DNA from 2 places in the Streptomyces sp. NPDC003016 genome. Region 2 is predicted to be linked to the other one. Evidence: riboswitches for the same ligand, from Rfam matches in the RefSeq annotation. Region 2 holds a riboswitch; the other holds the start of a gene.
The links. A riboswitch is a leader RNA that binds a small molecule or an ion and turns the genes downstream of it on or off. The one in region 2 is predicted to bind glycine.
Positions count from the first base shown of each region.

Region 1: another riboswitch for glycine. It lies ahead of gcvP (aminomethyl-transferring glycine dehydrogenase); the one in region 2 lies ahead of gcvT (glycine cleavage system aminomethyltransferase GcvT).

Region 1 covers NZ_JBSFTV010000049.1:7,180-15,532, reverse strand. Annotated here, with positions in the region: gene ACWDZ4_RS30590 (hypothetical protein) at 480-1,082, shown strand; gene ACWDZ4_RS30585 (DUF5999 family protein) at 1,427-1,624, shown strand; gene gcvP (aminomethyl-transferring glycine dehydrogenase) at 1,740-4,625, opposite strand; glycine riboswitch at 4,861-4,957, opposite strand; gene ACWDZ4_RS30575 (PRC-barrel domain-containing protein) at 5,072-5,437, shown strand; gene ACWDZ4_RS30570 (DNA polymerase IV) at 5,365-6,807, opposite strand; gene ACWDZ4_RS30565 (MerR family transcriptional regulator) at 6,876-7,496, opposite strand; gene ACWDZ4_RS30560 (bifunctional nuclease family protein) at 7,664-8,137, opposite strand; gene ftsR (transcriptional regulator FtsR) at 8,191-8,353, opposite strand, start outside.
Region 2 covers NZ_JBSFTV010000008.1:49,406-57,758, reverse strand. Annotated here, with positions in the region: gene ACWDZ4_RS08915 (enhanced serine sensitivity protein SseB) at 1-400, opposite strand, end outside; gene ACWDZ4_RS08910 (AAA family ATPase) at 411-1,151, opposite strand; glycine riboswitch at 1,322-1,440, shown strand; glycine riboswitch at 1,441-1,540, shown strand; gene gcvT (glycine cleavage system aminomethyltransferase GcvT) at 1,581-2,696, shown strand; gene gcvH (glycine cleavage system protein GcvH) at 2,755-3,135, shown strand; gene glyA (serine hydroxymethyltransferase) at 3,155-4,417, shown strand; gene ACWDZ4_RS08890 (L-serine ammonia-lyase) at 4,558-5,925, shown strand; gene ACWDZ4_RS08885 (GNAT family N-acetyltransferase) at 6,096-6,551, shown strand; gene ACWDZ4_RS08880 (TerD family protein) at 6,695-7,270, shown strand; gene ACWDZ4_RS08875 (serine hydrolase domain-containing protein) at 7,437-8,353, shown strand, end outside.

The DNA.
Region 1 (8,353 bases), on a different contig from region 2:
GAGTGGGCGGCTCACAGCATCGGGCATGGACGTCACGATCGATGATGCCCAGACATGCCGATCCGTAACGCCCCACGGCCGCCGAGGACCGAGTACCCTCGGCCGGGAAGCCCAGCGGCACATTCACTCGGCATGCGACAGAAAGCAGATACCAGCGCCCTGCCGTCGGTGAGAAAAGCCGATGATTTCCGGCCTACCGCTTTCGCCGGAACTTTCCAGGCCACGGGCCTGAGCTCCCAGTGAATGGGTAGATTCTCCGCAGGAAAAGGTCCGGATACCGCCTTGCCCGCAATGCCGGCGACCGCTAGTCGAAACATCATGTGAACACATGTCGTATAAACTCCGCAGACGAGGCAGAGAGTTGGCGCCCGGCCATCGTCCCACGGCCCCCCTCTGACCCCGCACCTGCATCACACGCAGACAGCGCCGTCCGCACCGCCCACGTATCACCGTGTCTCCCAAGTGAGAGGCGACCCACCATGCCGCTGCTTGTCCCCTCGGCTCCCGCGCCCGCCCTGCGCAGCGTCCTCGCGGCACTCGGTTCCCCCACCGCCGTCCGGGAGGCCCGTCCCGCGGCCCTCCGTGCGGCCCAGGGACCCCTCAGCCCCGAGTTCCCTCTTCCCGTCCACGTCCTGGACGGGATCATCCCCTCCGGCAGGCCACCGCGCGCCCGGCTGACCGGCTGGCGGTTCCTGATCCGCAGCGGCGACCGCACGGTGGCCGCCGCCGACAGCATGCTCACCCCCGACGGGTGGGCCTTCTCCCATTTCTGTGAGGGCCCGTACATCACCTCCAGCGAGCGCGCGCTGCGTCAGGCCGAGGCGATGACGACGCGCTACCAGCCCCGCCTGCTGTCCGTGCCGGAGCTCTACATGCTCACCCTGTGGCTGCACGACGGCCCCGAAACCCACACCGACGCCTCCGACACGATGCCGCTGCCGACGGACCTGCTCGTGCCCCTGGCGCCCGCGCCGCCCGGCATCGCCTCGCACCGCCCGCACCGGGTCGCCGACCTGCTGCCGCTGCTGACCCACCGGCTCGCACCACCGGCGGCCACCCCGCTCCTCAGCCAGTCCGCCTGACGACAGCGCGACAGCGCGACCAGCCCTCACAAGCTCCTCGCGACGCCCTTCACGTCCCCTGTGCCCCGTGCCCGCTCCGGCACGGGGCACAGTACTGACCCATGCCGACCCGTCCGGACTAGCCCGTACCGGCCACCCCGAACCACCCGAAAATACGCCCCGGTTGAGCTGAACCGCCCGCACGGGTGACGCGTCATCAATCAGTGAGGAGAGCTGTCGTGAAATCCCTGCGGATCGACGTCCGTAGGGCAACACTGGGACCGGACCGATTGATACGGGGGGCGGCCATGAGCACCGCATCGAGCCGCAGGACACTCACCACAACGCAGCGAAAGAACCCTTCCATGTGCCAGCACCAACCAGCCTGCCCGACCGCCGAATCCGCCGATCGGGAAGCCGCCCGTCTCGTGGCACACCATCCGGAGCAGGGCTGGAGCCTGCTGTGCAACGGAGTTCTCGTCTTCGAGGACACCGGCGAACTGCTGCCGGACGGCCAGATCATCGCCCCGCACCGCCCGCTGGACGTCGTCAAGGCCGCGTAGCCCGGCCCGTACGCCGAGTACGGCCGTAGCGCGGTACGACGGAGGGGCCGGTCCGGAGAAATCCTCCGGACCGGCCCCGACGCACATCGGCGCCTCTGCGCCGTCCCCGCGTCCGTCAGTTGTCGTACGCGTCCAGCGGCGGGCACGAGCAGACGAGGTTGCGGTCACCGAACGCGCCGTCGATCCGGCGCACCGGCGGCCAGTACTTGTCCGAGGCCGAGACCCCGGCCGGGAAGACCGCCACCTCACGGCTGTACGCGTGCTCCCACTCGCCGCCCAGCGCGGCCGCCGTGTGCGGCGCGTTGCGCAGCGGGTTGTCGTCCGCGGGCCACTCGCCCGACGCGACCTTCTCGATCTCGCCGCGAATGGCGATCATCGTGTCGCAGAACCGGTCGATCTCCGCCAGGTCCTCGCTCTCGGTCGGCTCGATCATCAGCGTCCCCGCCACCGGGAACGACATGGTCGGCGCATGGAAGCCGTAGTCGATGAGGCGCTTGGCGATGTCGTCCACGCTGACGCCCGTCGCCTTCGACAGCGGCCGCAGGTCGACGATGGCCTCGTGCGCCACCAGCCCGTTGGGGCCGGTGTAGAGCACGGGGTAGTGCGGCTCCAGCCGCTTGGCGATGTAGTTCGCCGCGAGCACGGCGACCTGCGTGGCGCGCTTGAGCCCCTCGCCGCCCATCAGGCGGACGTACGCCCACGAGATCGGCAGAATGCCCGCCGAGCCCCACGGAGCGGCCGAGATGGGCCCCACGCCCGTCTCCGGACCGGCCGTCGGCTGGAGCGGGTGGTTCGGCAGGTACGGCGCCAGGTGGGCCCGTACGCCGACCGGACCGACGCCGGGGCCGCCGCCGCCGTGCGGGATGCAGAAGGTCTTGTGCAGGTTCAGGTGGGACACGTCCCCACCGAACTTGCCCGGCTTGGCGAGTCCGACCAGCGCGTTGAGGTTGGCGCCGTCGACATAGACCTGACCGCCGGCCTCGTGCACCGTCGCGCAGATGTCGGCGACGTGTTCCTCGAACACCCCGTGCGTGGACGGGTAGGTGATCATCAGCACCGACAGCTCGTCGCGGTACTGCTCGATCTTGGCGTGCAGGTCCTCGACGTCGACCTCACCGTCCTCGCGGGTCTTGACCACGACGACCTTCATGCCGGCCATGACCGCGCTCGCCGCGTTGGTCCCGTGCGCGGACGACGGGATCAGGCACACCGTGCGCTGCTCGTCGCCATTGGCCCGGTGGTACGCCCGTACCGCCAGCAGCCCTGCCAGCTCGCCCTGTGAACCGGCGTTCGGCTGGATCGACACCGCGTCGTACCCGGTGACCTCGGCCAGCCGCTCCTCCAGCTCCCGGATGAGCGTCAGGTACCCCTGCGCCTGCTCGACCGGCGCGAAGGGGTGGACCGCCCCGAACTCCGGCCAGGTGACCGGCTCCATCTCGGTGGTCGCGTTCAGCTTCATCGTGCAGGAGCCGAGCGGGATCATGCCGCGGTCGAGCGCGTAGTCGCGGTCGGCGAGCCTGCGCAGGTAGCGCAGCATCGCGGTCTCGGAACGGTGCTGGTGGAAGACGGGGTGCGTGAGGACCTCGTCGCTCCGCAGCAGCCCCTCGGGCAGCGCGTCGGCCGTCTTCGCGTCGAGCGCCTCGATGTCGGCGTCGACCCCGAAGGCCGACCAGACCGCGGCGACCTGCGCGCGGGCCGTCGTCTCGTCGCAGGCGAAGGAGACGTGGTCGGCATCGACCAGGTACAGGTTGACCCCGCCCTCACGGGCCGCGGCGACGACCTCGGCCGCCCTGCCCGGGACCCGCGCGGTCAGCGTGTCGAAGTACGAGCCGTGCACGACCTCGACCCCGCCGGCCCGCAGACCCTCGGCGAGCAGCGTCGCGTACCGGTGCGTGCGGCGCGCGATGCCGCGCAGCCCGTCGGGCCCGTGGTAGACGGCGTACATGCCGGCCATGACGGCGAGCAGCACCTGCGCCGTGCAGATGTTGCTGGTGGCCTTCTCCCGGCGGATGTGCTGTTCCCGCGTCTGGAGCGCCAGCCGGTACGCCTTGTTGCCGTCGGCGTCGACGGAGACACCGACGAGCCGCCCCGGCAGGCTGCGCGCGAACTTCTCACGTACGGCCATGAACCCGGCGTGCGGGCCGCCGAAGCCCATCGGCACACCGAAGCGCTGGGTGGTGCCCACCGCGATGTCCGCGCCGAGCTCGCCGGGCGAGGTCAGCAGCGTCAGCGCCAGCAGGTCGGCGGCGACGGTGACGATCGCACCGAGCTCGTGCGCCTGCTCGATGACGGGCTGGATGTCCCGTACGGCGCCCGAGGCGCCCGGGTACTGAAGCAGCACGCCGAAGACACCGCGCCCGGCGACCTCGGCCGGAATGCCTCCGGACAGATCGGCGACGACGACGTCGACACCGGTCGGCTCCGCACGCGTCCGGATGACGGCCACGGTCTGCGGCAGCGTGTCGGAGTCGATCAGGAAGACGCCGTTCTTGACCTTGCCGACGCGGCGCGAGAGCGCCACGGCCTCGGCGGCCGCGGTGCCCTCGTCGAGCAGGGAGGCGCCCGAGGTCGGCAGACCGGTCAGATCGGCGACCATCGTCTGGAAGTTGAGCAGCGCCTCCAGCCGGCCCTGCGAGATCTCCGGCTGGTAGGGCGTGTACGCCGTGTACCAGGCCGGGTTCTCCATGACGTTGCGCAGGATCACCGGCGGCGTGAAGGTGCCGTAGTAGCCGAGCCCGATCATCGGGGCGAGCACCTGGTTGCGGTCCGCGAGCGTACGCAGCTCGGCCAGGACCTCGGCCTCGGTGCGGGCGTCGGGCAGCCCGAGCGCCTCGGCGCTCTTGATGGCGTCCGGCACCGCGGCCGCGGTCAGCTCGTCGAGCGAGCCGTACCCGACCTGGGCGAGCATCTTGGCCTGAGCTCCGGCATCGGGCCCGATGTGGCGCTGCTCGAAGGGGATGCCACGCTCGAGCTGCGAGAGCGGAATGCGGTGTGCGGTCATCTGCGGAAGGCCTCCTGGTCTGACGCGACCTGCGAGGGGCACCACGGCACGGGTGCCCGGACGGCCTCCCCCTCTGTCATCTCAACCTGAGAGCTTCACCGGAAGACCGTACGGACATCGCTGACGTCGAAGGTCGTTCCGGCTTTCACCGTCGGTGAGGAAGGGAGCCGCGACAGGTGCTGTGCTGCTCTCCAGCACATGCCCGCCCGACGCCCGCCCTGCTTTCCAGAGTGACCTCGTCCGTGCGGTACGGGGGCCTGAGAGATTCCGGGGAGGATTTGCTCCTTCGGCGTCCCCGGCATGTTCACCGGCGACTCTCCCGCACGGGGTCAGCAGCCATTTGCCAGCCTACCAGCGGGCCTCGTCACAGATCCCTCGAGTGGCCGAGTCCACAGTTGTGGCCTTTCGTAGGGTCTACGGAGCAGCTGCGATCAGTTGGAGGGACCGTGCAGACCGACATCGATCCGCGCAGTCTGATCGGCCGGAAGGCGTTCGACCGCAATGGCACCAAGATCGGAACGGTGGACGAGGTGTACCTCGACGACGCCACGGGGGAACCCGAATGGGCAGCCGTACGCACCGGCCTCTTCGGCCGCGACGCCTTCGTCCCCCTGGAGCCCAGCACGGTCGTGAACGACTCCCTCCGCGTCCCCTACGACCGCTCGCTGATCAAGGACGCCCCGGACTTCGGCGTCGGCCGCCACCTCTCCCCCGAGCAGGAACTCCAGCTCTACCACCACTACGGGCTCGACATCTCCTCCCCCGCCCCCGGCCGGGACTTCGGCCGGCTGGCCGGTGACGACCCCGCCTGATCCCCGGCCGCCCTCACCAGCGGGAGCGGATCCGACGGCACCAGATCCGGATCGTCCACCTTGAAGGTCCGCACCCGCCCGGGCGCCGACGTCGGCTCCTCGAACCGCACGGTGACCCGTCCGACCCCGCTGCCCTGCACCCATCCCGCTCCGTACGCGACGTGCCGCACGTCCTGCCCGGCCAGCCACCGGCGCTCCGGCGGCGGCTCGGGCACCGGCGCCGCCAGCACCCCGCCGCCGCCCGGGTCCGTCTGCACGGCTTCTTCCGCCGACTGCGACTCCGCCTGCGCCCGCTCACCGGCCGCCTGGGCGAAAAGGTCTTCCTGCGTGAAGTCGGCGAGCCCGGTGACCCCCACCCCGAGCAGCCGCACCCCGCCCGTGGTGTCCACCGACTCCAGCAGCCGTCCTGCGGCCTCGCGCACCACTGCGGGGTCGTCCGTCGGCCCCCGCAGCGTCTCGGAACGCGTCAGCGTCGAGAAGTCGTACCTCCGCACCTTGAGGACCACCGTCCTGCCCGAGCGCCCGGCCGCCCGCAACCGCTGCACACACCGGTCGGACAGCCGGACCACTTCAGTCCTGATCCTGACCCGGTCGTGCAGGTCCACCTCGAAGGTGTCCTCGACCGACACCGATTTCGCGTCCCGCTCGGCCACCACGGGCCGGTCGTCGTGCCCGACGGCCATCCGGTACAGCGAGACCCCGTGCGCCTTCCCCAGCAGCCGTACGAGCTCGTCCTCGCCCGCTTCCACCAGGTCGACGACGGCCGTCATCCCCGCCCGCCGAAGGTGCTCCCCGGTGGCGGGCCCGACCCCCGGCAGTGTCCGTACGGGCATCGGCCCCAGCAGCTCGCGCTCGGTGCCCGGCTCTATCAGCGTCAGCCCGTCCGGCTTGGCCTGCTCCGACGCGATCTTCGCGAGCATCTTGGAGCCCGCGAGCCCCACGGACCCCGTGAGCCCCGTGACCGCCCGGATGTCCGCCCGCAGCCGCTCTCCGGCCCTGCGGGCGGAAGCCGAATCGTCGGCCACCCCGCCCGCCTCCAGATCGACGAAGGCCTCGTCGAGACTCAGCGGCTCCACCAGCGGGGAGAGCCGGCCGAGGAGCTCCATGACCTGTTCGCTCACGGAACGGTAGAGGGAGAAGCGCGGCATCAGATAGGCGGCGTTCGGGCACAGCCGACGGGCCTGGGCCACCGGCATCGCGGAATGCACCCCGAAGCGCCTGGCCTCGTACGAGGCGGTGGCGACGACCCCGCGGGTCCCGATGCCGCCGACCACCACCGGCTTTCCGCGCAGACTCGGCTTCGCCGCCTGCTCTGCGGCGGCGTAGAAGGCATCCATGTCGAGATGCAGGATGGTGGGCGCGGCTCTCACACCACCGATGCTGCCGTACGGCACTGACAATCGGCGGCCGGCAGCACGGCAGGGGGCCGGACCGCCCGTCAGACCGCCTTGTTGCGGCGCCGGGCGAGTTCGTCGGTGGGGTTGTGGCCCACCAGCGTCTCGCCCGTGTCGACGCGCTCGCCGTGCAACTGGGACAGCGCACTCTCCACGTCCCGCCAGACCACGCCCACGGCGATCCCGAACACGCCCTGCCCGCCCTGGAGGAGTTCGACGACCTCGTCGGGCGACGAGCACTCGTACACCGTCGCGCCGTCGCTCATGAGCGTCATCCGCTCGAGATCCTGAAACCCGCGGGCCCGCAGGTGCTGGACGGCGGCCCGGATGTTCTGCAGTGCGACACCGGTGTCCAGGAACCGCTTGACGATCTTGAGGACGACGACGTCGCGGAAGCTGTAGAGACGCTGTGTACCCGACCCGTAAGCGGGCCGCACGCTCGGCTCGACCAGCCCCGTGCGCGCCCAGTAGTCAAGCTGCCGGTACGTGATCCCAGCCGCCGCACAGGCGGTCGGCCCCCGGTATCCGACGCTGTCCGTGCTGTCGGCCGCCGCTGTCCCGCCCATGGCCGACGTCACGCTCTGCCGCCCCGCCAGAGGGCCGACCGCACTGCCGTGAAGCGGATACGGCCCGCCCGCCACCGTACCGTCGCCGCTGCTTCTCACGCCGACCTCCGTCCTTGACCTGCCCTGTCGACGGTAGGCAGTCACCCGGGGTGCGTCAACGATCGCCACACTCGGCACGCCGAGTGATAATCACCCTGAGAGTGGTTTCCCGTGCCCCACTCCAGGGAAAGGCTACTCGAATGCGCGGACAGCCCCTGGTGCACGGCTCACTGGCTGTTGGTCCCGAAGTCCTCGGGAGAGATCTGGTCGAGGAACTCACGGAACTTCTCCACCTCGTCCTCCTGCTCGTCGGGGATCGCGATGCCCGCGTCGTCCAGCACACCGTCACTGCCGTAGATCGGCGTTCCGGTGCGCAGCGCCAGCGCTATGGCGTCCGAAGGCCTCGCACTGACCTCGACTCCACTGGCAAAGACCAGTTCAGCGTAGAAGACCCCTTCCCGCAGGTCGGTGATGCGGACTTCGGTGAGCTCCTGGCCGACCGCTTCGAGTACATCCTTGAAGAGATCATGGGTCAGCGGCCTGGCAGGGGCCATCCCCTGCTGGGCAAAGGCGATCGCGGTCGCCTCCCCCGGCCCGATCCAGATGGGGAGGTACCGATCGCCTCCCACTTCACGCAGGAGCACGATCGGTTGGTTCGAGGGCATTTCCACCCGGACACCTACGACGTCGAGCTCGTTCACACAGCAACCCTAGGACGTGCCTGGCAGGTTTGGGTAGTCGGGCTCCCCCATGCTCAGTGCAGCCGTACGCCGAGAGCCGCCTGGATGAGGGCCGAATGGAGCCTGACGGACAACTCCGCGAGCTCCTTGGTCGTGGCCTCCGCATGCGCTCTGGTCTGCGGATTCCGGTGCCGACGCAGGGGCGCGACGACCTGCTCCACCAGGCCGGCCTCCCGT
Region 2 (8,353 bases):
GCTCGGCGACGGCGGGCGGCGGCAGCGGCACCCCGACCACGCCGTCCGGGTTCACGGCGATGCCGAGCTGCGGGGGCAGGCCGCGGGCGAACTCGCGGGCGGGCGCCACGGTGAAGGACATGTGGGGCCCGGCGCACCGGCGCAGCTGCTCCTCGGAGCTGTACACGGGGACGTACGCCTCGCCGTGGAGGTCCAGGGTGGGCAGGTCGAGGCTCGGGGAGTCGGGCCCGCCGCCGTTCGGCAGCGGCACCCACACCTGGCTGCGCCCCAGCACCTCGACGATGCGGGCGCCCGCGGCGGGGGCGCCGACCGAGGCGGCCAGCACTTCTTCGAGTTCGTTGCCGGGCCAGCCGCCTCCGCCGTGCGGGTGGGCGGGCAGGGGGAAGTCTGGGTAGTCCACGGGCACGACCCTAACGCGGCGCCGGCGGCACCCCGCGGGGCTGTTCCCGTAACCGGAGCTCCGTCCCGGCCGGGAAGTCGATCCCCGTCAGCGCCCCCGCCGCGTCCCGGTCCAGCAGCACCGCCGACGCGCACCCGGCGGGGAGCCGGCCGCCCTCCGCGTCCCGGACCAGCCGGCCCACCGCCCGCCGGTGCCGGGCGAACGCGTAGCCCGAGACCCCGCGGCCCCGCTCCTCCTGGCCGGCCCGCGCCACCTGCGGCGTCACGTCGAGCAGCACCAGGTGCAGGGCGACGCCCCGCCGGCGGGCGTCGCGCGCCAGCCAGCGCCGTACCCAGGCGAGCGTGCCGCAGTCGTGGACCACGACGCTCCCGCCGGAGCGCAGGGCCCGCCGCAGCCCGGCGTAGTGGGCGGCCCGTACGAGGGGGCGGTAGAGGGCGTACGGCAGCAGGCGCGGCATGCGCGCCTCCCACCGCTCGCGGACGTCCTGCGAGTCGATGCGGTGCGTCCCCGCCGTCGCCGCACGCCGGATCAGGGTGCTCTTGCCGCTGCCGGGCAGCCCCGAGACGACCACGACGTCGCCGGCCGCGAAGGCCAGCGTGCGCGGGCTGCGCCCGGCGCGTTCGCGCAGGTCGCGGACGGTGGGCACCGGCCGGCGGGTGGTCTCCCTGGCCGGCACGCCCTGTGGTGCGGGCACCGCGCCGTGCGTGGTGCCCGCGGTCGTCACGTACGCACCGGGCCGCTGCAACGTCATCGCACTCCCCCTGTCAGGTGTCCCCGCCCTTTTCCCCACCCTTGCCCAAGAAGTGTAAAGAAAAGGTAATGCGTCACAAGTGATTTGCCGCTGTGTCCAGGTACTGCCCGGCCGTCCCGCCACCGGAGGATGCGTGCAATGATGTGCCCGCCAACTCCATACCGGCCGCTTGAATCCGCGCGGGAGAGTCCGAAGCACGCAGAAGCACTCCAGGAGTGCCCGGTGCCCAGGACGCCGAAGGAGCAAGTCCCTCCCTTGAATCTCTCAGGCCCCGTACCGCGCGGGCGAGGCAGATCTGAAAAGCGGGCCGCCATGTCGCGGCTCCACCCAAGGTGCAAGCCGGGACTCTCCCGGTGAACCTCTCAGGTTCCGATGACAGATGGGGAGGATTGTCCTCACCTGTCATGCCCTGCCCTGGGAGCCCCACACATGAGCAATGCCCCCCGCCACACCGCCCTCGACGCAACTCACCGTTCGCTGGGCGCGACCATGACCGACTTCGCGGGCTGGGACATGCCGCTGCGGTACGCCAGCGAGCGCGACGAGCACAACGCCGTACGGACCCGCGCGGGCCTCTTCGACCTCTCCCACATGGGCGAGATCACCGTCACCGGCCCCCAGGCCGTGAACGCCCTCGACCACGCGCTCGTCGGCAACATCGGCACGATCGGCCCCGGCCGCGCCCGCTACACGATGATCTGCCAGGAGGACGGCGGAATCCTCGACGACCTGATCGTCTACCGGCTCGGTGAGACCGAATACATGGTCGTCGCCAATGCAGGGAACGCCCAGACCGTCCTCGACGCGATCACCGAGCGCGCCGCCGGGTTCGACGCCGTCGTACGGGACGACCGTGACGCGTACGCCCTGATCGCCGTCCAGGGCCCCGAGTCCCCCGGCATCCTGAAGTCCGTCACCGACGCCGACCTCGACGGGCTGAAGTACTACGCCGGTCTGCCCGGCACCGTCGCCGGCGTCCCCGCCCTCATCGCCCGTACCGGCTACACCGGCGAGGACGGCTTCGAGCTCTTCGTCGCGCCGGCCGACGCCGAGCAGCTGTGGCAGGCGCTGACGGACGCGGGCAAGGACGCCGGCCTCGTCCCCGCCGGCCTCTCCTGCCGCGACACCCTGCGCCTCGAAGCGGGCATGCCGCTGTACGGGCACGAGCTGACCACCGCGCTGACCCCCTTCGACGCGGGCCTGGGCCGGGTCGTGAAGTTCGAGAAGGAGGGCGACTTCGTCGGCCGCGCCGCCCTGGAGGCCGCCGCCGAGCGCGCCGAGACCGCGCCCCCGCGCAAGCTGGTCGGCCTGGTCGCCGAGGGCCGCCGCGTCCCGCGCGCCGGCTTCTCCGTGGTCGCCGACGGCAAGGTCGTCGGCGAGGTCACCTCGGGCGCCCCGTCCCCGACGCTGGGCAGGCCGATCGCCATGGCGTACGTCGACGCCGCGCACGCGGCGCCCGGCACCCCCGGCGTCGGCGTCGACATCCGCGGCACGCATGAGCCGTACGAGGTCGTCGCGCTGCCGTTCTACAAGCGCCGGAAGTGACCCCCCGCACAACCTTCCCGTTCACCAGCACTCCCCCGCGTACAGGAGAATTCAGGTCATGAGCAACCCCCAGCAGCTGCGTTACAGCAAGGAGCACGAGTGGCTGTCGACCGCCGAGGACGGCGTCGCGACGGTCGGCATCACGGAGTTCGCGGCCAACGCGCTCGGTGACGTCGTGTACGCCCAGCTCCCGGCGGTCGGCGACACGGTGACCGCGGGCGAGTCCTGCGGCGAGCTGGAGTCGACGAAGTCCGTCAGCGACCTGTACTCCCCGGTCACCGGCGAGATCGTCGAGGCCAACCAGGACGTCGTGGACGACCCGGCGCTGGTGAACTCCGCCCCCTTCGAGGGCGGCTGGCTCTTCAAGGTGCGCGTCGCGGAGGAGCCGGCCGACCTGCTCTCCGCCGACGAGTACGACGCCTTCTCCTCCGGCAACTAAGACCTCGAACGGGACCGTGATGACGCTTCTCAACACTCCCCTCCATGAGCTCGACCCGGACGTCGCCGCCGCCGTCGACGCCGAGCTGCTCCGCCAGCAGTCCACCCTCGAAATGATCGCCTCGGAGAACTTCGCTCCGGTCGCGGTCATGGAGGCCCAGGGCTCCGTCCTCACCAACAAGTACGCCGAGGGCTACCCGGGCCGCCGCTACTACGGCGGCTGCGAGCACGTCGACGTCGTCGAGCAGATCGCCATCGACCGCGTCAAGGCGCTCTTCGGCGCCGAGCACGCGAACGTACAGCCGCACTCGGGCGCCCAGGCCAACGCGGCGGCGATGTTCGCGCTGCTCAAGCCCGGTGACACGATCATGGGCCTGAACCTGGCCCACGGCGGTCACCTGACCCACGGCATGAAGATCAACTTCTCCGGCAAGCTCTACAACGTGGTCGCGTACCACGTGGACGACGCCACCGGTGAGGTCGACATGGCCGAGGTCGAGCGCCTCGCCAAGGAGTCGAAGCCCAAGCTGATCGTGGCCGGCTGGTCCGCGTACCCGCGCCGGCTGGACTTCGCCGCCTTCCGCCGCATCGCGGACGAGGTCGGCGCGTACCTCATGGTCGACATGGCGCACTTCGCCGGGCTGGTGGCCGCGGGCCTGCACCCGAACCCGGTGCCGCACGCCCACGTCGTCACCACGACCACGCACAAGACCCTCGGCGGCCCGCGCGGCGGAGTCATCCTCTCCACCGCCGAGCTCGCCAAGAAGATCAACTCCGCGGTCTTCCCCGGCCAGCAGGGCGGTCCGCTGGAGCACGTCATCGCGGCGAAGGCGGTCTCCTTCAAGGTCGCCGCCTCCGAAGAGTTCAAGGAGCGCCAGCAGCGCACCCTGGACGGCGCCCGCATCCTGGCCGAGCGCCTGGTGCAGCCGGACGTCACCGAGCACGGCGTGTCCGTCCTCACCGGCGGCACGGACGTCCACCTGGTCCTGGTCGACCTGCGGAACTCCGAGCTCGACGGCCAGCAGGCCGAGGACCGTCTCCACGGCCTCGGCATCACGGTCAACCGCAACGCCATCCCGAACGACCCCCGGCCCCCGATGGTCACCTCGGGTCTGCGGATCGGTACGCCGGCCCTGGCCACCCGCGGTTTCCAGGCCGAGGACTTCGCCGAGGTCGCGGACATCATCGCCGAGGCGCTGAAGCCGTCGTACGACGCCGAGGCCCTGTCCGCCCGGGTGACCGCCCTGGCCGGCAAGCACCCGCTTTACCCTGGTCTGAAGTAGTTACGTACGACACAGACTGGAATGCCGGGGCACCGCGCACACTGAACAGTGAGTGCGGTGCCCCGCACCTTGTACCCGCCATTGATCATCTGCACCACCCCGGCAGACAGCGGCGTCTACCCACCCTTAGGAGTTCCCCCGTGGCCATCTCGGTCTTCGACCTGTTCTCGATCGGCATCGGCCCCTCCAGCTCTCATACGGTCGGGCCGATGCGCGCCGCCCGGCTCTTCGCGGGGCGCCTCAAGAACGACGGCCTGATGGCCCACACCACCGCGATACGCGCCGAGCTGTTCGGCTCCCTCGGCGCGACCGGTCACGGCCACGGCACCCCGAAGGCCGTACTGCTCGGCCTGGAGGGGGAGTCCCCGCGCACGGTCGACGTCGAGACCGCCGACGACCGGGTCGAGCGGATCAGGGCGGGCGGGCGCATCAATCTGCTCGGTGTGCACGAGATCGGTTTCGACTTCGACGAGGACCTGGTCCTGCACCGCCGCAAGGCCCTCCCGTACCACGCCAACGGCATGACCCTGTGGGCGTACGACGCCCAGGGCGCGCCGCTGCTGGAGAAGACGTACTACTCGGTGGGCGGCGGCTTCGTCGTCGACGAGGACGCGGTCGGCGAGGACCGGATCAAACTCGACGACACCGTGCTGAAGTACCCCTTCCGGACGGGTGACGAGCTGCTGCGGCTGGCCGGGGAGACCGGGCTGTCGATCTCCGCGCTGATGCTGGAGAACGAGAAGGCCTGGCGGACGGAGCCGGAGATCCGCGAGGGGCTGCTGGAGATCTGGCGGGCCATGCAGGACTGCGTCGCGCGCGGCATGTCCCAGGAGGGCATTCTGCCCGGCGGCCTGAAGGTGCGCCGGCGCGCCGCGAACACCGCCCGCAAGCTGCGCTCCGAGGGCGACCCGCTGGCCCTGTCGATGGAGTGGATCACGCTCTACGCGATGGCGGTCAACGAGGAGAACGCCGCGGGCGGCCGCGTCGTCACCGCCCCGACCAACGGCGCCGCCGGCATCATCCCGGCCGTCCTGCACTACTACATGAACTTCGTACCGGGCGCGGACGAGGAGGGCGTGGTCCGCTTCCTGCTCTCCGCGGGCGCGATCGGCATGCTCTTCAAGGAGAACGCCTCGATCTCCGGCGCCGAGGTCGGCTGCCAGGGCGAGGTCGGCTCCGCCTGCTCGATGGCGGCCGGCGCGCTGGCCGAGGTCCTCGGCGGCACCCCCGAGCAGGTCGAGAACGCGGCCGAGATCGGTATGGAGCACAACCTGGGCCTGACCTGCGACCCGGTCGGCGGCCTGGTCCAGATCCCGTGCATCGAGCGCAACGGCATGGCGGCGGTCAAGGCCGTCACGGCGGCGAAGATGGCGATGCGGGGCGACGGCAGCCACAAGGTCTCCCTGGACAAGGTCATCAAGACCATGAAGGAGACCGGCGCGGACATGTCGGTGAAGTACAAGGAGACCGCGCGCGGCGGTCTGGCGGTGAACATCATCGAGTGCTGAGGGACAGCGCCCGAAGCGGCGGCGCCTGACCTGAAGGGGCGGCACCTGAAGGGGCAGCGTCTGAAGGGGCAGCGTCTGATCAAGGGCTCCCGTCCTCGGGTTCCGCCGTGGCCGTGCGCCGGCCGGTGCGGGGTGCGAGGACGAGGGCGAGGGCGAGTAATACTTTCTTCATGCCCTCACGTATTACGCACGTCCGGCGGGCCACCGCACGGGACGGGAAGCGGCTCACCACGCTGGTGCGGTCTTCCCGCGCCTACGAGGGTCCGTACGCCCCGATGGTCGCCGGGTACCGGGTCGGGCCCGACTACATCGAGGCGCACCGGGTCTTCGTGGCCGTCGGCCCCGACGACCGGGTCCTCGGGTTCTACGCCCTCGTGCTCGACCCGCCGGAGCTCGACCTGATGTTCGTCGCCGACTCCGCCCAGGGGCTGGGCATCGGCCGCCTGCTCGTCGCGCACATGCTCGGTGAGGCGCGCGACGCGGGGGCCGGCCGCGTGCGCGTGGTCGCGCACCCGCCCGCCGAGGGGTTCTACCTCAGTGTGGGCGGTGAGCGGACCGGAACCGAGCCCGCCAACCCGCCCGCGGTGATGTGGGATCGCCCGGAACTCACCATTCCGGTCGGCTGACACCTTCCGGCGGGCGGGTTCCGTTCCGGTCGCGCGGCCATTCGGAGGACTCCCGGGAACCGAGCGGGCCGCACAACCGTTGGCGGGATGGGCAAAGAGATCGTCAAAGGGCGCGGCCCGCGCCGGATTGAGCAGGGATCTTCATGGGTGTCAGTCTCTCCAAGGGCGGCAACGTCTCACTCTCCAAGGAGGCCCCCGGCCTGACCGCTGTCATGGTGGGCCTGGGCTGGGACGTACGCAGCACGACCGGGACCGACTTCGACCTCGACGCCAGCGCCCTGCTGCTCGATGTCAGCAACAAGGTCGTCTCGGACCAGCACTTCGTCTTCTTCAACAACCTCAAGAGCCCCGACGGCTCCGTGGAGCACACCGGTGACAACCTCACCGGTGAGGGCGAGGGCGACGACGAGCAGATCAAGGTCAGCCTCTCGACGGTTCCCGCCGAGGTCGACAAGATCGTCTTCCCGGTGTCGATCCACGAGGGCGAGAGCCGTGGCCAGAGCTTCGGCCAGGTGCGCAACGCCTTCATCCGGGTCGTCAACCAGGCGGACAACAACGAGCTCGCTCGTTACGACCTCTCGGAGGACGCCTCGACCGAGACCGCCATGGTCTTCGGCGAGCTGTACCGCAACGGCGCGGAGTGGAAGTTCCGTGCCGTCGGCCAGGGGTACGCCTCGGGCCTGCGCGGCATCGCGACGGACTTCGGCGTCAACATCTGATACGCCGCCGCAGGGCTGTCCGCGCCGGCAGGTCCGGCCCGGACAGCCCGGTCCGGCGGGTACGCCTCCTTCCCGCCAGTCCGACCAGTCGGTACGGTCCGTTCCTGGAACCCGGAAACCCGGAAATCCGGAAACCGGGGAAGCCGACTGCCGCCTGGAGGGCCCGATGAACCAGCCCGTGTCCCACCCCCAGCCCCCGTCCGTACCGCAGATCCACGGCCACTGCGACGACCGGTTCACCGCCGTGCGCACCGCGTTCGAGGAGAACTTCCGGGAGCGCGGGGAACTGGGCGCGGCCGTGACCGTGCGGGCCGGCGGGGAGACCGTGGTCGACCTGTGGGGCGGCTGGGCCGACGCCGCGCGCAGCCGGCCGTGGGAGCGGGACACCGTGGTCAACGTGTGGTCGACGACCAAGGGCCCGACGGCCCTGTGCGCCCACCTCCTGGCCGACCGCGGGCTGCTCGACCTCGACGCCCCGGTCGCCTCGTACTGGCCGGAGTTCGCCGCCGCCGGCAAGGAAGCCGTTCCCGTACGCCACCTCCTGTCGCACCGCGCGGGGCTGGCCGGACTGCGCGAGCCGCACTCCCTCTCCGAGCTCTACGACTGGGAGCTGACCTGCGCGCGGCTGGCGGCGACCGAGCCCTGGTGGGAGCCGGGCACACGGTCCGGCTACCACGCGATCACGTACGGCTTCCTCGTGGGCGAGGTGGTCCGGCGCGTCACGGGCCTGCTGCCGGGCGAGTTCCTGCGCCAGGAGGTCACCGGACCGCTCGGCATCGACTTCACCGTGGGTCTGCCGGAGAAGGAGGCCGGCCGGGCCGCCGAACTGGTGCATTCCCGGAGCGTGCCCGCCGATGAACAGGTGGCGCTGTTCGCCGCCCTGGAGCCGGTCGCGCGTGCGGCTCTGCTCAACCCGGGCACCGGCGCGGCCCAGGCCAACACCCCCGAGTGGCGGGCCGCCGAGATCCCCGCCGCCAACGGCCACGGCACGGCCCGCGCGGTGGCCGCCCTGTACGGGGTGTTCGCCGAACGCGGCCGCTGCGGCGAGCACCGCGTGCTGTCCCCCGAGGCCGCCGAACGGGC